3 regions of the Halalkalibacter lacteus genome follow, and region 3 is predicted to be linked to each of the others. Evidence: riboswitches for the same ligand, from Rfam matches in the RefSeq annotation. Region 3 holds a riboswitch; each other region holds the start of a gene.
The links. A riboswitch is a leader RNA that binds a small molecule or an ion and turns the genes downstream of it on or off. The one in region 3 is predicted to bind S-adenosylmethionine.

Region 1: another riboswitch for S-adenosylmethionine. It lies ahead of SAZ04_RS18205 (peptide-methionine (S)-S-oxide reductase); the one in region 3 lies ahead of SAZ04_RS05585 (transporter substrate-binding domain-containing protein).
Region 2: another riboswitch for S-adenosylmethionine. It lies ahead of SAZ04_RS09015 (homoserine dehydrogenase); the one in region 3 lies ahead of SAZ04_RS05585 (transporter substrate-binding domain-containing protein).

What each region holds. Positions count from the first base shown of each region.
Region 1 is NZ_JAWRVL010000032.1:21,707-27,307, reverse strand. It holds gene SAZ04_RS18220 (xanthine dehydrogenase family protein molybdopterin-binding subunit) at 1-50, shown strand, start outside; gene SAZ04_RS18215 (FAD binding domain-containing protein) at 51-893, shown strand; gene SAZ04_RS18210 ((2Fe-2S)-binding protein) at 886-1,353, shown strand; SAM riboswitch class I at 1,631-1,745, shown strand; gene SAZ04_RS18205 (peptide-methionine (S)-S-oxide reductase) at 1,837-2,214, shown strand; TPP riboswitch at 2,346-2,458, shown strand; gene SAZ04_RS18200 (ABC transporter permease) at 2,520-3,305, shown strand; gene SAZ04_RS18195 (ABC transporter substrate-binding protein) at 3,318-4,361, shown strand; gene SAZ04_RS18190 (ABC transporter ATP-binding protein) at 4,381-5,127, shown strand; gene tenA (thiaminase II) at 5,183-5,601, shown strand, end outside.
Region 2 is NZ_JAWRVL010000009.1:140,277-145,877, reverse strand. It holds gene SAZ04_RS09035 (RsfA family transcriptional regulator) at 1-397, shown strand, start outside; gene SAZ04_RS09030 (tRNA threonylcarbamoyladenosine dehydratase) at 519-1,280, opposite strand; RNA gene ssrS (6S RNA) at 1,451-1,628, opposite strand; gene SAZ04_RS09020 (hypothetical protein) at 1,772-2,077, shown strand; gene SAZ04_RS09015 (homoserine dehydrogenase) at 2,054-3,283, opposite strand; SAM riboswitch class I at 3,347-3,460, opposite strand; gene aspS (aspartate--tRNA ligase) at 3,571-5,358, opposite strand; gene hisS (histidine--tRNA ligase) at 5,360-5,601, opposite strand, start outside.
Region 3 is NZ_JAWRVL010000005.1:132,453-138,053, reverse strand. It holds gene SAZ04_RS05600 (S1C family serine protease) at 160-1,383, shown strand; gene SAZ04_RS05595 (CxxH/CxxC protein) at 1,496-1,657, shown strand; gene rlmH (23S rRNA (pseudouridine(1915)-N(3))-methyltransferase RlmH) at 1,724-2,203, shown strand; SAM riboswitch class I at 2,551-2,654, shown strand; gene SAZ04_RS05585 (transporter substrate-binding domain-containing protein) at 3,022-3,837, shown strand; gene SAZ04_RS05580 (amino acid ABC transporter permease) at 3,859-4,581, shown strand; gene SAZ04_RS05575 (amino acid ABC transporter ATP-binding protein) at 4,578-5,315, shown strand; gene mmuM (homocysteine S-methyltransferase) at 5,361-5,601, shown strand, end outside.

The DNA.
Region 1 (5,601 bases), on a different contig from region 3:
TGCCGATTACGCCTGAAGTAATCTGGAAGGTAAAAGGCGGTGGGGGATAAATGATCTCATATGATTTTGAATATTATAAACCGACATCTATTGAAGAAGCGAGTCAATTATTTCAATCATTGGATGAACAAGGAAAAGAACCTATCTATTTTTCAGGCGGGACAGAAGTGATAACATTAGGAAGGGTTAATCAAATTATTACGGGTGCTGTCATTGATATTAAAGGAATTCTTGAGTGTCTTGTGCTAAAAAAAAATGAGAATAAAGTTATTATAGGAGCAGCACAATCTTTGACAAAGATCCGTGAGGTGCAATTATTCCCATTTTTAAGCAAAGCAATAGTGGAAATTGCTGACCATACCGCGCGGAATAAAATCACCTTAGGTGGAAATATTTGTGCAAACATTATTTACAGAGAAACTGTGTTGCCGCTTTTATTAACAAATAGTCAGGTCGTAATCGCGAGTCATAATGGCTTAAAACAGCTTCCTATAAACGAAGTGTTTAATCAGAAATTAAAATTAGAAAAAGGGGAGTTCCTTGTTCAAACAATTACAGAACAGAGCGAGGTTGATTTGCCTTTTCTTTGTGTGAAAAAGCGGAGACAGTGGGATGTTGGATATCCACTGTTAACAGTTGCGGCACTTACTAGCAATGAATACATCAAAGTGGCTTTTAGCGGGCTGTGTTCATTTCCTTTTCGTAATCAGTTAATAGAAGAAAGTTTAAATAATAAACAATTATCTAAAGAAACAAGAATTGAAGAAGCGATACAACGAATCCCTGCACCTATTCTCGATGATGTTCAAGGTTCTGCAGAATACCGGCAGTTTGTATTGAAGAATACGTTGCTTGATGTATTAGATGCATGGGAAGGAGAGGGAAATGCATAAAAGTGAAATGACATTAAATATAAATGGTGAAGATCGTACGATATATGCACGATATGCGGATACATTATTATATGTTCTACGCGCGGAGCTAGGGTTAACCGGGGCAAAACCTGGCTGTTTAAATGGTGATTGTGGTGCTTGTACCATTGATATAGACGGGGATTCAATGAAGTCATGTTTAATGCTTGCTGTTGAGGCAGTAGATAAAAAAGTTACAACGGTGGAAGGGCTTAAAAACGCTCCAATTCAATCGCAGTTTATTGAAAAGTTTGCGTTCCAATGTGGCTATTGTACGCCTGGATTTATTATGAATTGCAATTCATTAATTCAAAAGTATCCAAATGCAGATGATACGATAATTAAGGATTGGTTAGAATCTAATATTTGCCGTTGTACAGGGTATCAAGAAATTAAAGAGGCTATAACATCAGTGTTATCAAGTCCCCATAAGAATCTATAGGCTTTTCTATGTTCAAAATAATAAAACCATTAAATCTGTATTACTTCATCAATTGTTGGGATACTAATTTAGTAATTATTATTAGGAGGTTAAGCAGGATAATCCATAGTTTTACTAACTAATTTTCTTTTTATCTGTAATAATCAAGCGCATTTCTCTATTAGAGAGGGCAACTTTTATCATTATTTTTAAAATATTACTTGAATTTTAGCTAAGTGGTTGATAAGATTAGTAACAATAAAGTTGTTAAAGAATAAAAAATTAAATAGCGATAAACTTCTTATCCAGAGTGGTAGAGGGACAGGCCCTATGAAACCCGGCAACCATCAAGTCAAAATATTGACTTGAACGGTGCTAATTCCTGCAAAGGTGTTACCTTTGAAAGATGAGAGCAATGTATTTAATCATACTAACCTCTCTTTAAATTAAAGAGAGGTTTTTTTGAATGGATGAGAGGCTTATCGCTCAGGAGGAGCGATAATAATGGAAAAAGCAGTGTTTGGTGCAAGTGAGTTTTTCAGTCAAAAAGCGTTTATTACAGTTTTTCGTGGTATTGAATATGTTCAAATAGGGCATTTAAAACGGGCAAATGTAGATCTAGTAGAAATATGGTTTGATCCTTGGAAAGTATCCTATAACGAATTATTAGATTTGTTTTTTGACTTGCATGACCCAATAATTAGAGAAGGTCAGCAAGTTAAAAATCAATCATTCATTTTCTTTTCTACTATTAATCAATTAACAATAGCTAAACAAAAGAAAAACGAACTAAAACATATTTTAAAAGATGAAATTATTACAGAAATTACCCCAGTATGGAAACATATTACTAGCTTGGAAGAGATCAAACGAATATCCTAATTAAACTTCACATGAAAGAATACTTAAGTTAACTGTGAAGCAATTACACGACGAGTAATCTTGTTCAGTTGGAAAGAACGGAATATTGCTGTAATTCAGAATGTGTGTTACGCTTTCGAAGGAAAAATTATGAAAATTAATAGGGGAGCTATGAGGCTGGCTGAGAGGATATTCCGATGAAGATATCGACCCTTTAAACCTGATCTGGGTAATGCCTGCGGAGGGATGTTTATTAGAATTACGTGTGATATGTAAGTCTACACGCCTCTGTGGTGTGTAGGCTTTTTTTGCGAAAGGAGGTATACATGGTTTCTTTACGTCAGTTTGTCCGTTCAGCTGCACCTGCGATCAGCGCTATTTTAATTTTTCTCGTGGTATGGGAAGTGGCTGTTAGGATTTGGGAGATTGAAAACTGGATTTTACCAGCTCCCAGTTTGATTGTTCATACGTTGTTTCAAACGTGGCACCTATTACCGGAACATATTTGGATGACTTCGAAAGAGGCGCTGCTTGGTTTCTTATTAGGCATTGCGGTTGCGTTAGTGATGGCCTTTATATTAGATATCTCGCCGTTTTTACGTAAAAGTTTTTATCCAATTCTCTTATTCTCGCAAACGATTCCTATTATTGCGATTGCCCCCTTGCTTATTATTTGGTTTGGGTACGGAATTCTTCCTAAGGTGCTTGTCGTAGCTTTAGTGACTTTTTTTCCGGTTGTCGTTAGTGTAGTTGAGGGACTGCAATCAAGTGATCGTGATATGATTCGGCTTGTCAGATCAATGGGAGGGTCATTTTGGCAGGTGTTTTATTCTGTTCGATTCCCACACGCGCTTCCTTATCTATTTACAGGGTTGAGAATCGGAGCGACTTATAGTGTGTTAGCAGCTGTTATTTCAGAGTGGGTCGGTGCAAGTTCTGGGTTAGGGATTTATTTAATAAAAGCTCAAAGCTCGTTTGCAACAGACAAAGTTTTCGTCGTTATTGTATTAATTTCACTATTAAGCTGCCTGTTATTTTTAGTTGTTGTTTTCCTAGGTAGAGTTATGATGCCGTGGAAACATAAGTCTCACAAATATAAAAAAATGAATTGAGGAGAGAATTCGATGTTAAAGAAAGTAAGTACCTTTTTGTTATTGATCATCATGCTTGTTTTAGTTGGTTGCAATCAAGTAGAAGAGTCAAGTCAAGGTGAAGAAGTGGAGACGGAAATCGAATCAGAAGCTGGGGGAGAGGTGCAGGTTGAATCTTCAGAATTAGTTGAAGCGACCTTTATGTTAGATTGGGTACCGAACACGAATCATACCGGTATTTATGTCGCCAAAGAAAAAGGATTCTTTGAAGAAGAAGGAATTGATTTAACGATTATCGAACCTGCGATGGAAGGTGCTGTACCAATTGTTGCGGCAGGACAAGCTGATTTTGGGATCGGATCTCAAACTGGTGTTACTATTGCTAGATCAAAAGATATTCCAGTCGTTTCGATCGCAGCTGTGATTCAGGAGCATACATCTGGTTTTGCTTCTCCAGTTGAAAAAGAGATTGCATCACCAGAGGATTTTGAAGGGAAAACATATGGCGGTTTTGGTGGTGCTGAGGAAGAGGCAATTTTGAACACGGTTTTAAATCAGCATCAGGTAGATCCTTCAACTGTTGAAAATGTCATTGTTGGTTCAGCTGACTTTTTTGCAAATACGAAGAGAGACATTGATTTTCAATGGATTTTTTATGGTTGGACGGGGATTGAAGCGGAAGTTCGTGGTGAAGACATTAATATGATTTATCTTAAAGATATTGATCCTGTCTTTAACTATTATTCTCCTGTTATTTTTAGCAGCGATGCTGTCATTGAAGAGAAGCCTGAGCTAGTTGAAAAATTTGTAAGAGCTGTGTCAAAAGGATATGAATTTGCGATTGAACAACCAGAGGAAGCAGCAGAGATGTTAATTGCGGCTACCCCGGAAACAGATGAAGAACTTATTCGTGCGTCACAAAATTGGCTAAGCCCTCGTTATCAAGGGGGTGCAGAAAAGTGGGGCATTCAAAGTGAAGACATTTGGGATAATTTTTCCTCTTGGATGCTTGAGGCTGGACTAATTGAAACAGAAGTATCGACTGAAGAAGCGATGACAAATAAATTCTTACCTTAATGAGAAATTAGGAGTGTATATGGAACTAAGCATTCGCAATCTGCAGCATTCGTTTGGCGGGGAACCCGTTATTAAAGGAATAAACCTGTCTCTTCAAAAAGGAGAGTTTGTTTCATTAATTGGACCAAGTGGCTGTGGCAAAAGTACATTATTTAATTTAATTACGGGCCTTGAAGTTCCGCATGAGGGAGAAATTTTGCTAGATGGTCAGAATATAATTGGGAAACGTGGTTATAGCAGTTACATGATGCAAAAGGACTTATTATTCCCATGGAAAACCGTGCTAGAAAATGTTCTTTTAGGTCCAATGATAACGAAGCAACAAACAGAACAAGTAAAGGAAGAGGCACTTTCTCTTTTTCCGCTGTTTGGATTAGAAGGATATGAGCATTCTTATCCGGACGTCTTGTCGGGAGGAATGAAACAAAGAGCTGCGTTGCTACGAACCTTTTTGCATAAAAAAGAACTATTGTTATTAGATGAACCTTTTGGCGCTCTGGATGCGTTAACTCGTGAAAAAATGCATAGTTGGCTGTTGCAAATATGGAGGAAAATGCAACGAACCGTCTTATTTATCACACATAGTATTGATGAAGCGATATTCTTATCAGACCGTATTTATGTGCTAGCTCCTCGTCCGACAGAGGTCATTCTAGAAGAGAAGGTGACATTGTCTCGGCCAAGGAAAACAGAAATGAAGGTCACTTCCGAATTTTTAGAGTTGAAAGGACGATTAATGAACGCATTATACGAAATGAACGAATGAAAGCTATTTAACTTATAAGTTTTGGGAATAGATTATTAAAGAGAGGATGAATGAAATGAAATTTTCAGAACAACTTCGAAAAAAGGCAGATTCCATTTGGAATGCAAGCTTTGAACATCCGTTTGTTAGAGGAGTAGCTGATGGATCATTACCAATTGAGTGTTTTACATATTATGTACAGCAAGATTCCTTTTACCTTTCCAGGTTTGCTCAAGTACAAGCGATTGGGGCTGCAAAAGCATTAGATTTTCATACAACGTCGCAAATGGCGTTTCATGCTAAATCGACTTTTGATGCAGAGCATATGCTACATGAAGGATTTGCAAAAGACTTAGGACTAGAAAAGAATAGTGAAGGCCATATGGCTGAGGAACCTGCTCCGACTGCAGTTGCTTATACGAATCATTTGTTTTCTGTTGCCTATAAAGGCTCTCTAGGGGAAGTGATTGCGGCTATTCTTCCTTGCTATTGGTT
Region 2 (5,601 bases), on a different contig from region 3:
TGCTTCTTTTTCTTATTACCCTCAAATGAGATCAATGTGGACACCTCAACCTAGTATAGAGCGAATGAATCAATCACTAGATAGTGAGATGTCAATAGAATCTGTCATTCATTACTTGCAAACGGTCATGCATACAAATGCTCAATCGCCGTCTTTGCAGCGTGATAATGAAAAACTCGTTAAAGAAAATAAAGAACTGGAATCACGTAATCGTGAACTAGAACGAGAGTTGAAGAAAATAAAACAGGATAATAGTATCATTGAAGAGGATTACCAATCTCTTATTCAAATTATGAACCGAGCAAGACGTATGGCGATTTTAGAAGATGAGGAGTCCCTTTCTACGGCTGCATTCAAGATGGACAAGAATGGCAACCTTGAAAAGCTAGCTAAATAAGAACTAACCTAATAGAGGATGTACCAAAAGGGTCGTTTTTACCCTTTTGGTACATCCTCTAAAACCAAGGGTCTGACCACTAGTGCAAACTAGTTGAGGTCAGACCCTTGTTGAGACTTTTTTAGCGATTTATTTCAATTCCTGTTAAAAGTTTTGTTATAACATGTCCAGCCATAATAAGTCCTGCTACAGAAGGAACAAACGCATTAGATGATGGAGGCATCTTCGCTTTCCGAATACTTCCTTGCTCCGCCGCTTCCGAGACAATCTCTTGACGAATTTCTTCTCTGATCTTAATTGGTTGTTCATCAGAAAAGACAACTTCGATTCCTTTTCTAATCCCTTCTTTACGCAAGCGAGTTCTGACAACCTTTGCAATTGGGTCATGACTTGTTTTTGAAATATCAGTAATACGCAAGCGAGTTGGATCCATTTTATTTGCTGCACCCATACTAGAAATAATCGGGATATTGCGTTCTAGACATTGTTTCATTAGGTGGATTTTATAACTTATCGTATCACTTGCATCAATTACATAATCTAAACCATAGCTAAAAAACTGTTCGTATGTCTCTTCTGTATAAAACATTTTTAAAGCAATAACTTCACATTCAGGATTAATGTCTTGAATTCTTTCTTTCATTAATTCAACCTTTTGTCTACCGACTGTAGACAACAATGCATGAATCTGCCTATTTACATTCGTAATATCAACATCATCTTTATCAACAAGCACTAACCTACCGACTCCAGAACGAGCTAGTGCCTCAGCTGAGAAAGAGCCTACTCCTCCAATACCTAAAACTGCCACTGTGCTATTTTTCAATTGAGCTAACCCATCATACCCGATTGCTAGTTCATTTCGTGAAAATTGATGCAACATTCTACTTGCCCCTTCCAAACGGTATTATCGGAATTGACTATACCATAGCAAAAATGAAAAGTCTAAGTGCATTTTAAAGGGTTTGCAAATTGCACTTCGCTCATTCCTAATACACACAAAAAAACAACTCTCTTATAAAAGAAGTTGTTCCTTATTCATCATATAAAGTAAGAAATCCCAATAATGCCGTTTTACTTATAGTTTTGAACCTGCTCCTATGCAGGTGGGTGCTCTGTACAAATGATCTTACTTCCCTACAAGAAGGCTTGTAATTACATTTACAACGCAAGCTCCCGTCCAAATTCTGTTGGCTCAAAACGTAGATGCATACGTACATCTTAGGAAATCTTACTTGCTTACATACATTCTATCAAGACTAAATTAGAAAGTCAATTACATAATCAGAATATTCAGCTATATAATGATTTGGTAATTTCTCATTCCCTATGTTACAGTTTAGCTAATAATTATTAATGTGAGGTGAGCCTTGTATGAATCTACTCGCTAGTCAAAGATGTGTTGAAATTCACCAAGAAATCGGTTGGACCGAAAAGCGTATCATTGAAACATCATTCGACATGAAATTATTTGATAACAAGCTAATTGTCAAAGATGATACATTCGAGTTAACTTCAATCTTTGACATTTCTTATCGAAAAAAGCCAGAACTAAACGCAATGGGTTTTTTGTATTTACACACGAACCGCGGTGTTCGAACTTATTATATTAAAGATGATGCCTATCCATTAGTAAGTGCCTATCAAAAGCTTAAATCAGAACGCCCCGAATTGCGCTGAATGAATTGTCTTTTCTCGTTTCCTTGTCGATATATCACCATAAATAGGATACATTTCAAAAGGGGATGAGTGGTTACTTGGTACAATCCAACCTTCCCCCTCATGATGAGCATATGTATCAATCACAGCAATTCCCGCTTGCTTTACCCATTCCAATGCTTTATTTCGTTCTGAATGATTGATGAATACGAAAGCATGCGTAAAGGACTCCTCCATATCCCATTTTTCTTCTTTTGTATTTCTCCATGCACTTGTACTTCGTTCATGGAAAATAAAATCTTCAACCATGCTATTTGCTGTAGCTTCTTTTCCTGCTCCTGGTCCAAGAAAAAGAAGTTGATCAATGGATTCACCCTCTAAAGAAATTCCATTCGTAACCCCTCTGACGTTCGCTAACGGTTCAATTGGTGATAAAAATGCCGGAGTCACACGACCTTTCACCCCTGATTCGCCTCTCCATGCTTCAGCAACTAACTTCACTTTAAAACCAAGACGCTCTCCCACTTCAACATGCCAATCTTCAATGCTTGATACACCTTTTCGATAGAATGATGTAACAGGTGACCACTTTCCAAAACATAGACGACTTAGAATCCGAATTTTATACCAGGCATCAAACCCTTCAATATCATCTGTAGGATCAGCTTCAGCATACCCTAGTTCTTGCGCCTCCAATAACACTTCAGTAAAGCAACGATGATTTTCAATCATTTCAGTTAACATATAATTGGTTGTTCCATTTAAGATCCCAGATACTCTAGTTATAGGTGTAGTCGTAAGAGTTCCTTTTAACGAGTTAATAATCGGGATTCCTCCTGCAACTGCTGCTTCATAGCCATAATAAGTAGAGTGGGCAGTTGCTAGCTGCTCAAGAATTTCTCCCTTTTCAGCCACTAGTTTCTTATTTGCACTAATTACCGGTACCCCTTTTTCTAACCACTTTGCGGTATATGAGAAAGCTGGTTCAATCCCACCAATCGCTTCAAAAATAACATCAAATTTAGCTATTCCACAAAACTCTTCCCAGCTAGTTGTCACAAATGCATCGACTTTCTCAGCTCGCCGCTTTTGTTTATCCTTTACCAATATCGCTGAAATTTCAATATCTTTTTTTAGTAATTGCTTGATTTGGTCTTTAGTCTGTAGCAATCGTTCATATACACCACTACCAACTGTTCCAAATCCTATTAAACCTATTCGTATCATCTCATGTCCCTCTCTCTCTATAAAACAAAAAACCTCTCCTGATAAGGAAAGGTTTTTTGCCTTCACTTATCTTCCAGAATAAAATCATTCTGCTGAAAGTAGCACCTTTTTTGCATGGCTTGCAAAAAGGTTGCCGGGCTTCGACGGGTCAGTTCCCTCCACCACTCTTGATAAGTTTGAATATTCAAACGTTCAAATTCTATTAACAATGATTATACGTTACCTATTGCCTTCTGTCAAACTAATTTATTCTTGTTCGAAGAGGTAAACTCACCTTTTCGGACCTCTTACACATTTACCTTTTCTGTCTTCTTACCAATAATGGATAAATTTAGATCAATTAACTGTTCGACGCTCACTTCACCAGGTGCATTGGTTAATAAGCAGCTTGCACTTGCTGTTTTCGGGAAAGCTATTGTATCACGTAAATTCGTACGACCAGCTAAAAGCATAATAAGACGATCCAAACCTAACGCAATCCCTCCATGTGGCGGAGTGCCGTATTCAAATGCTTCTAACAAGAAGCCAAATTGTTCACGCGCCTCTTCCTCAGAGAACCCAAGTGCTGTAAACATTTGCCCTTGAATATCACTTTGGTAAATACGTTGAGAGCCACCACCAAGCTCATATCCATTTAAAACAAGATCATAAGCATTGGCTCGTGCACTTCCTGGATCAGTTGCAAGAAGTTCTATATCTTCTTTTATTGGGCTTGTGAATGGATGATGCAAAGCTACATAACGTTTTGCCTCTTCATCGTATTCAACAAGTGGGAAATCAACAACCCAAAGGAAGTTATATTGGCTTTGATCAATCAAGTCAAACTGTTTACCAAACTTCAAGCGCAATGCACCAAGACTATCAAATACAACTTGCTTCTTGTCTGCCCCAAAGAACAGAAGGTCTCCCGTTTCTGCACCTAATGCTTCTTGAAGAGCAGTTGCTACATCCTCATCAAAGAACTTAGCAATTGGACCTTTAAGCCCTTCTTCTTCAACTTTTAGCCATGCTAAACCTTTTGCACCATATTGTTTCACAAAATCAGTAAGAGCATCGATTTCTTTACGCGATAGCTTGTCTGCTCCACCTTTCAAGTTTAATCCCTTAACTGTACCACCAGAAGCTAGTGCACTTTGGAATACTTTAAACTCTGAATCCTTCACAACATCAGACAGTTCTACTAACTCCAAACCAAAACGAAGGTCAGGTTTGTCTGAACCAAAGCGATTCATTGCTTCATCATACGTAAGACGAGGGAACGGCAATGATACTTCAATCCCTTTTGTTTCCTTCATAATTTTCGCCATCATTTTTTCTGTCATTGCAAGCAAGTCTTCTTTATCCATGAATGATGTTTCGATATCGACTTGTGTAAATTCAGGTTGACGATCCGCACGAAGATCCTCATCACGGAAACAGCGAACAATTTGATAATAACGTTCAAAACCAGATACCATTAACAATTGCTTAAAGAGCTGCGGCGATTGTGGCAACGCGTAAAACTCACCATGATGTACACGGCTTGGTACAAGATAATCACGAGCTCCCTCTGGTGTACTTTTCGTTAGCATTGGCGTTTCAATTTCCATGAAAGCTTCTTCATCAAGGAAGTCACGTATTAACTTCGTCGTACGGTAACGTAACTTAAACGTCTCTTGCATATCAGGACGACGAAGGTCAAGATATCGATATTTTAAACGAACATCTTCTGATGCATCTGTATCTGCTTCAATTTGAAAAGGTAGAGGCTTCGACGCATTTAAGATACTCATTTTATCAACATGGATCTCAATTGAACCTGTTTCAATTTTTTCATTTACTGTTTTCGGATCCCTAACAACGACTTGTCCCTCTACCTCAATGACATATTCATTCCTTACTCGTTCTGCCACAGCAAGTGCTTCTTGGTTTACTTCAGGACTAAAGACAACTTGAACAATACCAGATCGATCACGAACATCTAAAAAAATAACTTGACCTAAATCCCGTCGTCTTTGTACCCACCCTTTTAATTGTACTCGTTCTCCTGCATGTTCTTCGCGTAGCATTCCACAGTGATGTGTTCTTCCTATCATCCTACTTACCTCCTAAGGTTTTCTCTTTAATATGATCAATAAATGTTTCTAGCTCTATTTGTACCTGTTCTCCTGTTTCCATGTCTTTCACATTAATGACTCCATGAGTAAGTTCATCATCTCCAAGGATTGCTGTGAAACGTGCTTGTAAGCGATCAGCTGCTTTAAACTGAGCTTTCATCTTCTTATCTAGATAATCTTTATCAGCACTAACACCTGCACTTCTAAGGTTATACAGGAGTT
Region 3 (5,601 bases):
TAAGGATTTAGAGATTATACGTCAATTTTGTTGGCAATTATAGAATAAGTATAAAAAATATACGAAAAATAAGCAGGTCACTAGTATTTAGGATATTTCTTATTATAATAAAAATCAAAGTACTTCTTTTTATATAGGAAAAAGGGTGGTGTCAATTGTATGGGGTATTATGATGAACATGTGTCAGAACAAGAAAGTAGACGTAGAGGTTCTAAACGCACATCAACAGGTTTGGCAGCATTTATTGGTGCGGTTTTCGGAGGGCTTGTCGTAATATTCACAATACCTGCGCTCTCTCATTTCGGCCTTTTACCATACGAGATTAATAGTGAGGCTGATTCTTCGGCTGTATTTAATTCGGAATCACCTCAAGAAGGTCTGAGCCAAACGGTCAATCTAGACGTAAATTCCGATGTGACACAGGCGGTTGATAGCGTTTCTGATGCGGTTGTAGGTGTAATTAACATGCAACAGTCGAATTTCTTTTCAGAAGAAGCAAATGAAGGAACAGGTTCAGGGGTTATTTACAAAAAGAGTGGTGATAAAGCGTATGTTGTGACAAATCACCATGTAATCAATCGCGCTAATGAAATAGAAGTGAGTCTAGCAGATGGAACAAGAGTACAAGCTAAATTACTAGGTAGTGATGTTATTACAGATTTAGCTGTTCTTGAAATTGATGGCAGTGATGTTGAAACGACAGCGGAATTTGGTAGCTCAAGTACATTACGTGTCGGTGAGCCTGCGTTAGCAATTGGAAATCCACTAGGGTTACATTTTTCTAGTACGGTGACACAAGGAATTATTAGTGCAACGGAGCGAAGCATTCCCGTTGATTTAACTGGAAATGGTCAAGTTGATTGGCATGCCGAAGTTATTCAAACAGATGCAGCGATTAATCCTGGTAATAGCGGCGGGGCATTAGTCAATATTGAAGGCCAAGTTATTGGCATCAACTCAATGAAAATTGCGCAAAGCGCTGTTGAAGGAATTGGATTTGCGATTCCGACTGAAATCGCGATTCCAGTCATTGAAGATTTAGAAAGCATTGGGGAAGTACGTCGTCCACAAATGGGCGTAGGCATCCGTTCACTTAGTGAAATTCCAAGTGCTTATTGGCAAGAAACATTAAAGTTGCCTGAAGACATAAAAGGTGGAGTGGTCATCTCGAGTATTTCACCAACATCTCCAGCTGAGCGAGCTGGCTTACAAGAGTATGATGTAATCGTTAAGATTGATGATAAGGAAATCAATGACGGACATGACTTACGAAAGTATCTTTATTCGGAAAAAAGGATAGGCGATGAAATAGATGTCACAGTTTACCGAGATGGATCTCGTGAAGTTATTAAAGTACAATTAGCAGAACAACAAAGTTTTTAATAAGATAAAGGCTGTTGAGGGAATAAGCTCAACAGTCTTTTCGTTTTCAGTTATCCACAGTGGATAATGGGTATGCTATAATGGGAAAGTTGTAAAAGAAAGGACGTTAGATATGTATTATGCTTGCGATGAACACATAGAATTAGCGATAGATATGATTATAGATGAACGAGAATTAGCTCCTATAGTGGAAAAAATAGATGAAAACAGTGAAATGTTATCCACAACTTGCAGTTTTTGTGAGAACGCGGCCATCTATAGAGTGGACATGTAATATAAACTCACAATGTTGATATGTGGATAAGTGTTGTGGATAACATTTAAGGAGGTTATGCACATTGTGAATATCTCAGTTGTGACAGTTGGGAAATTAAAAGAAAAATACTTGAAGCTCGGGATAGATGAATACACAAAGAGATTAGGAGCTTATGCAAAAATCGAGCTAATCGAAGTAGCAGATGAAAAAGCACCTGAGCAAGCAAGCGAGGCTGAAATGAAGCAAATAAAAGACAAAGAAGGAGAACGGATTTTAGCAAAAATTCATCCTGATACGCATGTTATTGCTCTGGCGATAGAAGGAAAGATGCTCACATCAGAGCAACTAGCAGACAACCTTGATAAGCTTGCTACATATGGAAAAAGCAAAATTGCCTTTGTTATAGGAGGATCTTTGGGCTTAAGTGATGAAGTGATGAAACGAGCGAATGAGAGTCTATCTTTTTCGAAGATGACGTTTCCCCATCAGTTAATGAAGTTGGTGTTAGTGGAGCAGATATATCGGGCGTTTCGGATTAATCGGGGTGAACCGTACCATAAGTAAATGAGGTTTTTTTTGCTTTGATGAGATATATGAACTCATATTAAAAAAGTAATAGGTAAAGAGACTTTTATTAACAAGAGGTAAATGAGACTTGATAAAAAATAAACAGGTCTCATTTAATGATATAAATTTAATAGTAAATACTTTGGCAAAAGGGGGATAGGAAGTAGTCATTGCAAAATGTTGTCTTATTTTAAAAAAGCCTATGAAAGTGAATTTAAACGCTGTATGTTGTATATAAGTTCCACTTGTATATAAAACATTTTGTATAAATTTAGAATAGTAGAAAAATGTATTTGACATTAGACTTAATGTAAAATAATATCTTTATATGTCAAAAATTAAATAGCTTATCATGAGAGACTAAGGGACAGGCCCGATGACGTCCAGCAACCATCATTTTATGAAAGGTGCTAATTCCTGCAGAGTGTTTCATTCTGAGAGATAAGGGTTAGATTAAAGCCTCTTTCCGATTGAAGGGGGCTTTTTTGTATATAAAGGGGGATTAAGAGAGAAGAGGTAAAGTATAGGATAACTATCTTCACAGATTGGTAGGGGTGGGAAATTTACTTTGATCTAAATAAACTAGAATCTATATAGATAGATTACTGTAATCAGCGTTAAAAAAGAGAGGATTGGTATTTAAGAACCAGAATGATAATAGAAGCGGTTTAATATCTAGTAATCCCTGAAATAATATTTTATTCAAAAAACATGGGACTTCGCTTCTATATATTTAGGAAAAATATAAATATAGTATTGCTTTTTTCAACATTAAATTGATTTATTACTTTATATAAAAAAAGGAGCTTTAAAAAATGAAAAGAAAATATTACTTACTTGTATCCATGTTTTTACTATTAGGTGTAATTGGAATATTAAATGGTTGTTCGTCAAACGAAGCAACTAGTGTAACTGACAATCAAGTAATTCTAGTAGGAACACAAAATGATTATCCTCCTTTTGCATTTGCAGATGAGAACAACGAACTTACAGGATATGATGTAGAAGTTGTCAAAGAAATTGATAAAAGATTGGATGGTTATACATTCGAGTTCGTTGCCACCCCTTGGGATAGTATGTTTCTTGCACTAGAGTCAAATAAAATTCAGGCAATAGCAGATCAAGTAGCGAAAACACCGGAACGTGAGGAAAAGTACTTATTTACCGATGAATCTTATTTTGCAGCAGAAACGGTTATTGTTGTGAAAGCAGGCAGAGAAGATATTCAAACATTAGAGGATTTAGAAGGCAAGAATGTTGGAGCTTTAGCAGGAGATTCTTATACATTATTGCTAGAAGAACATAACAAAAAAGTAGATAATAATATTGTTTTAAAGTATAGCGAAAGTGGAAACCCTTCGGAAATTTTGCAAGATGTACAAAACGGTCGTATAGATGCCTATGTAAATGATCCTATTATGATCAATACAGTTTTGGAAAAGTATGATTTAGATGTAGAAATTGTGGGACAGTCTCTAGTTAATGATAACATGGGAATCGTATTCAAGAATGAGGAGCAGGGCGTGAAGTTAAAGGCACTAATTGATCCTATTCTGAAACAACTTAAGGAAGATGGTACGTTAGTTGAACTGTCAAAAAAATGGACTGGTGGAGAATATATCCCTGAATAAGTTTGGAGAAGGAAAGATAAAATGGAGAATTTACTAGATATTAATTATTTAATAGAAAGCTTTCCTGCTATTATCTCACGGCTACCTATTACAGTAGGGATAGCTGTAGGTTCATTAATTTTGGGTTTATTTATTGGGATTGGTACAGCACTTATAAAAATATATAGAGTTCCAGTATTAAGGGTAATTTCTTCTTTATATATATCTTTTATCAGAGGAACTCCTCTATTAGTTCAAATTTATCTTGTATTTTACGGAATACCTAAGATTATTTACTATTTACAGACTGAATATGGGTGGCTTCAATACGTAGATGTTAATATAATAGCCCCTGAAGTATATGCATTATTAGCATTTTCTATTAATTTGGGTGCTTATTTGTCTGAAACAATTAGGTCTGCTATTGAGTCGGTTGATCGTGGGCAATTTGAAGCTGCTAAATCTATAGGTATGAGCCCTACACAAATGATGCTTAAAATTATTTTCCCACAGGCTTTGGCAGTAGCAATACCTAACATTGGAAATGTGTTTATTAGTTCGATTAAGGACACTTCTCTTGTTTTTATTATTGGTGTTATAGATATTATGGGACAAGCCAAAATTCTCGGTTCTCGTGGGTTAGCATTCTTTGAGGTGTATATTGCTGTATCTATTATCTACTGGATTCTTTGTATTATAGTTGAGAGATTGCTAGTTAAAATAGAGAGGCGAGCTCGTAGATATGAAAGAGGGATTGCTTCATGATTAAGTTGGAAAATATTCATAAGTACTATGATAGCCAGCATGTGCTAAAGGGGATTAACCTTACCGTTAATAGAGGAGAGGTTGTTTCTATTTTAGGTCCAAGTGGCTCAGGTAAATCAACACTTTTACGATGCATTAATTTCTTGGAGCAGCCTACTAGTGGAATCGTTGAGGTTAGTGATAAAAGAGTAAATGTTGAATCAGCAAGTAAGACAGATATTTTTTCTTTAAGAACTTCGACAGGAATGGTCTTTCAACAATATAATTTATTTAAAAATTTAACAGTGTTACAAAATGTGATGATTGGTTTAACAAGTGTTAAGCAAATGAATAAGGATGAAGCTAAAAAGATAAGTATAGATATTCTTGAAAGAGTTGGCTTAAATAATAGGTTAAGTCACTATCCAGCACAGCTATCGGGCGGGCAACAACAAAGGGTTGGTATTGCTCGGGCACTTGCACTCAATCCAGAAGTTTTATTGTTTGACGAACCGACTTCCTCTCTTGATCCAGAGTTAGTTGATGAAGTTTTGACAACTATAAAAGGTGTAGCAAATGAAGGAAATACGATGTTAATTGTTACACATGAGCTTAATTTTGCACGTGAGATCTCTGACCGTGTAATATTTATGGAAGACGGTACTATTATTGAAGAGGGAACTGCTGAACAAATCTTTAATAATCCTAGTGTTGAAAGAACGAAGAAATTTTTAAGTAAAGTAATTAGGAACTAATAAAAGATATTAAAATGAGTTAAGACATGGGAAGGAGAGTAAGAAGTGAACCCAATAGAACAAATTTTGAATAACTTTCCTATCATAATTATAGACGGAGCAATGGCTACAGAGCTTGAGAAGTATGAATGTAATTTGAATGATCGTTTATGGTCAGCAAAAATATTAATGGAAAATCCGGAATTAATAAAGAAGGTTCATCTAGATTATTTTAAAGCAGGTGCAGATTGTGCTATTACTGCTAGCTACCAGGCGACTATTGAAGGGTATAAAGAAAGAGGGTTGA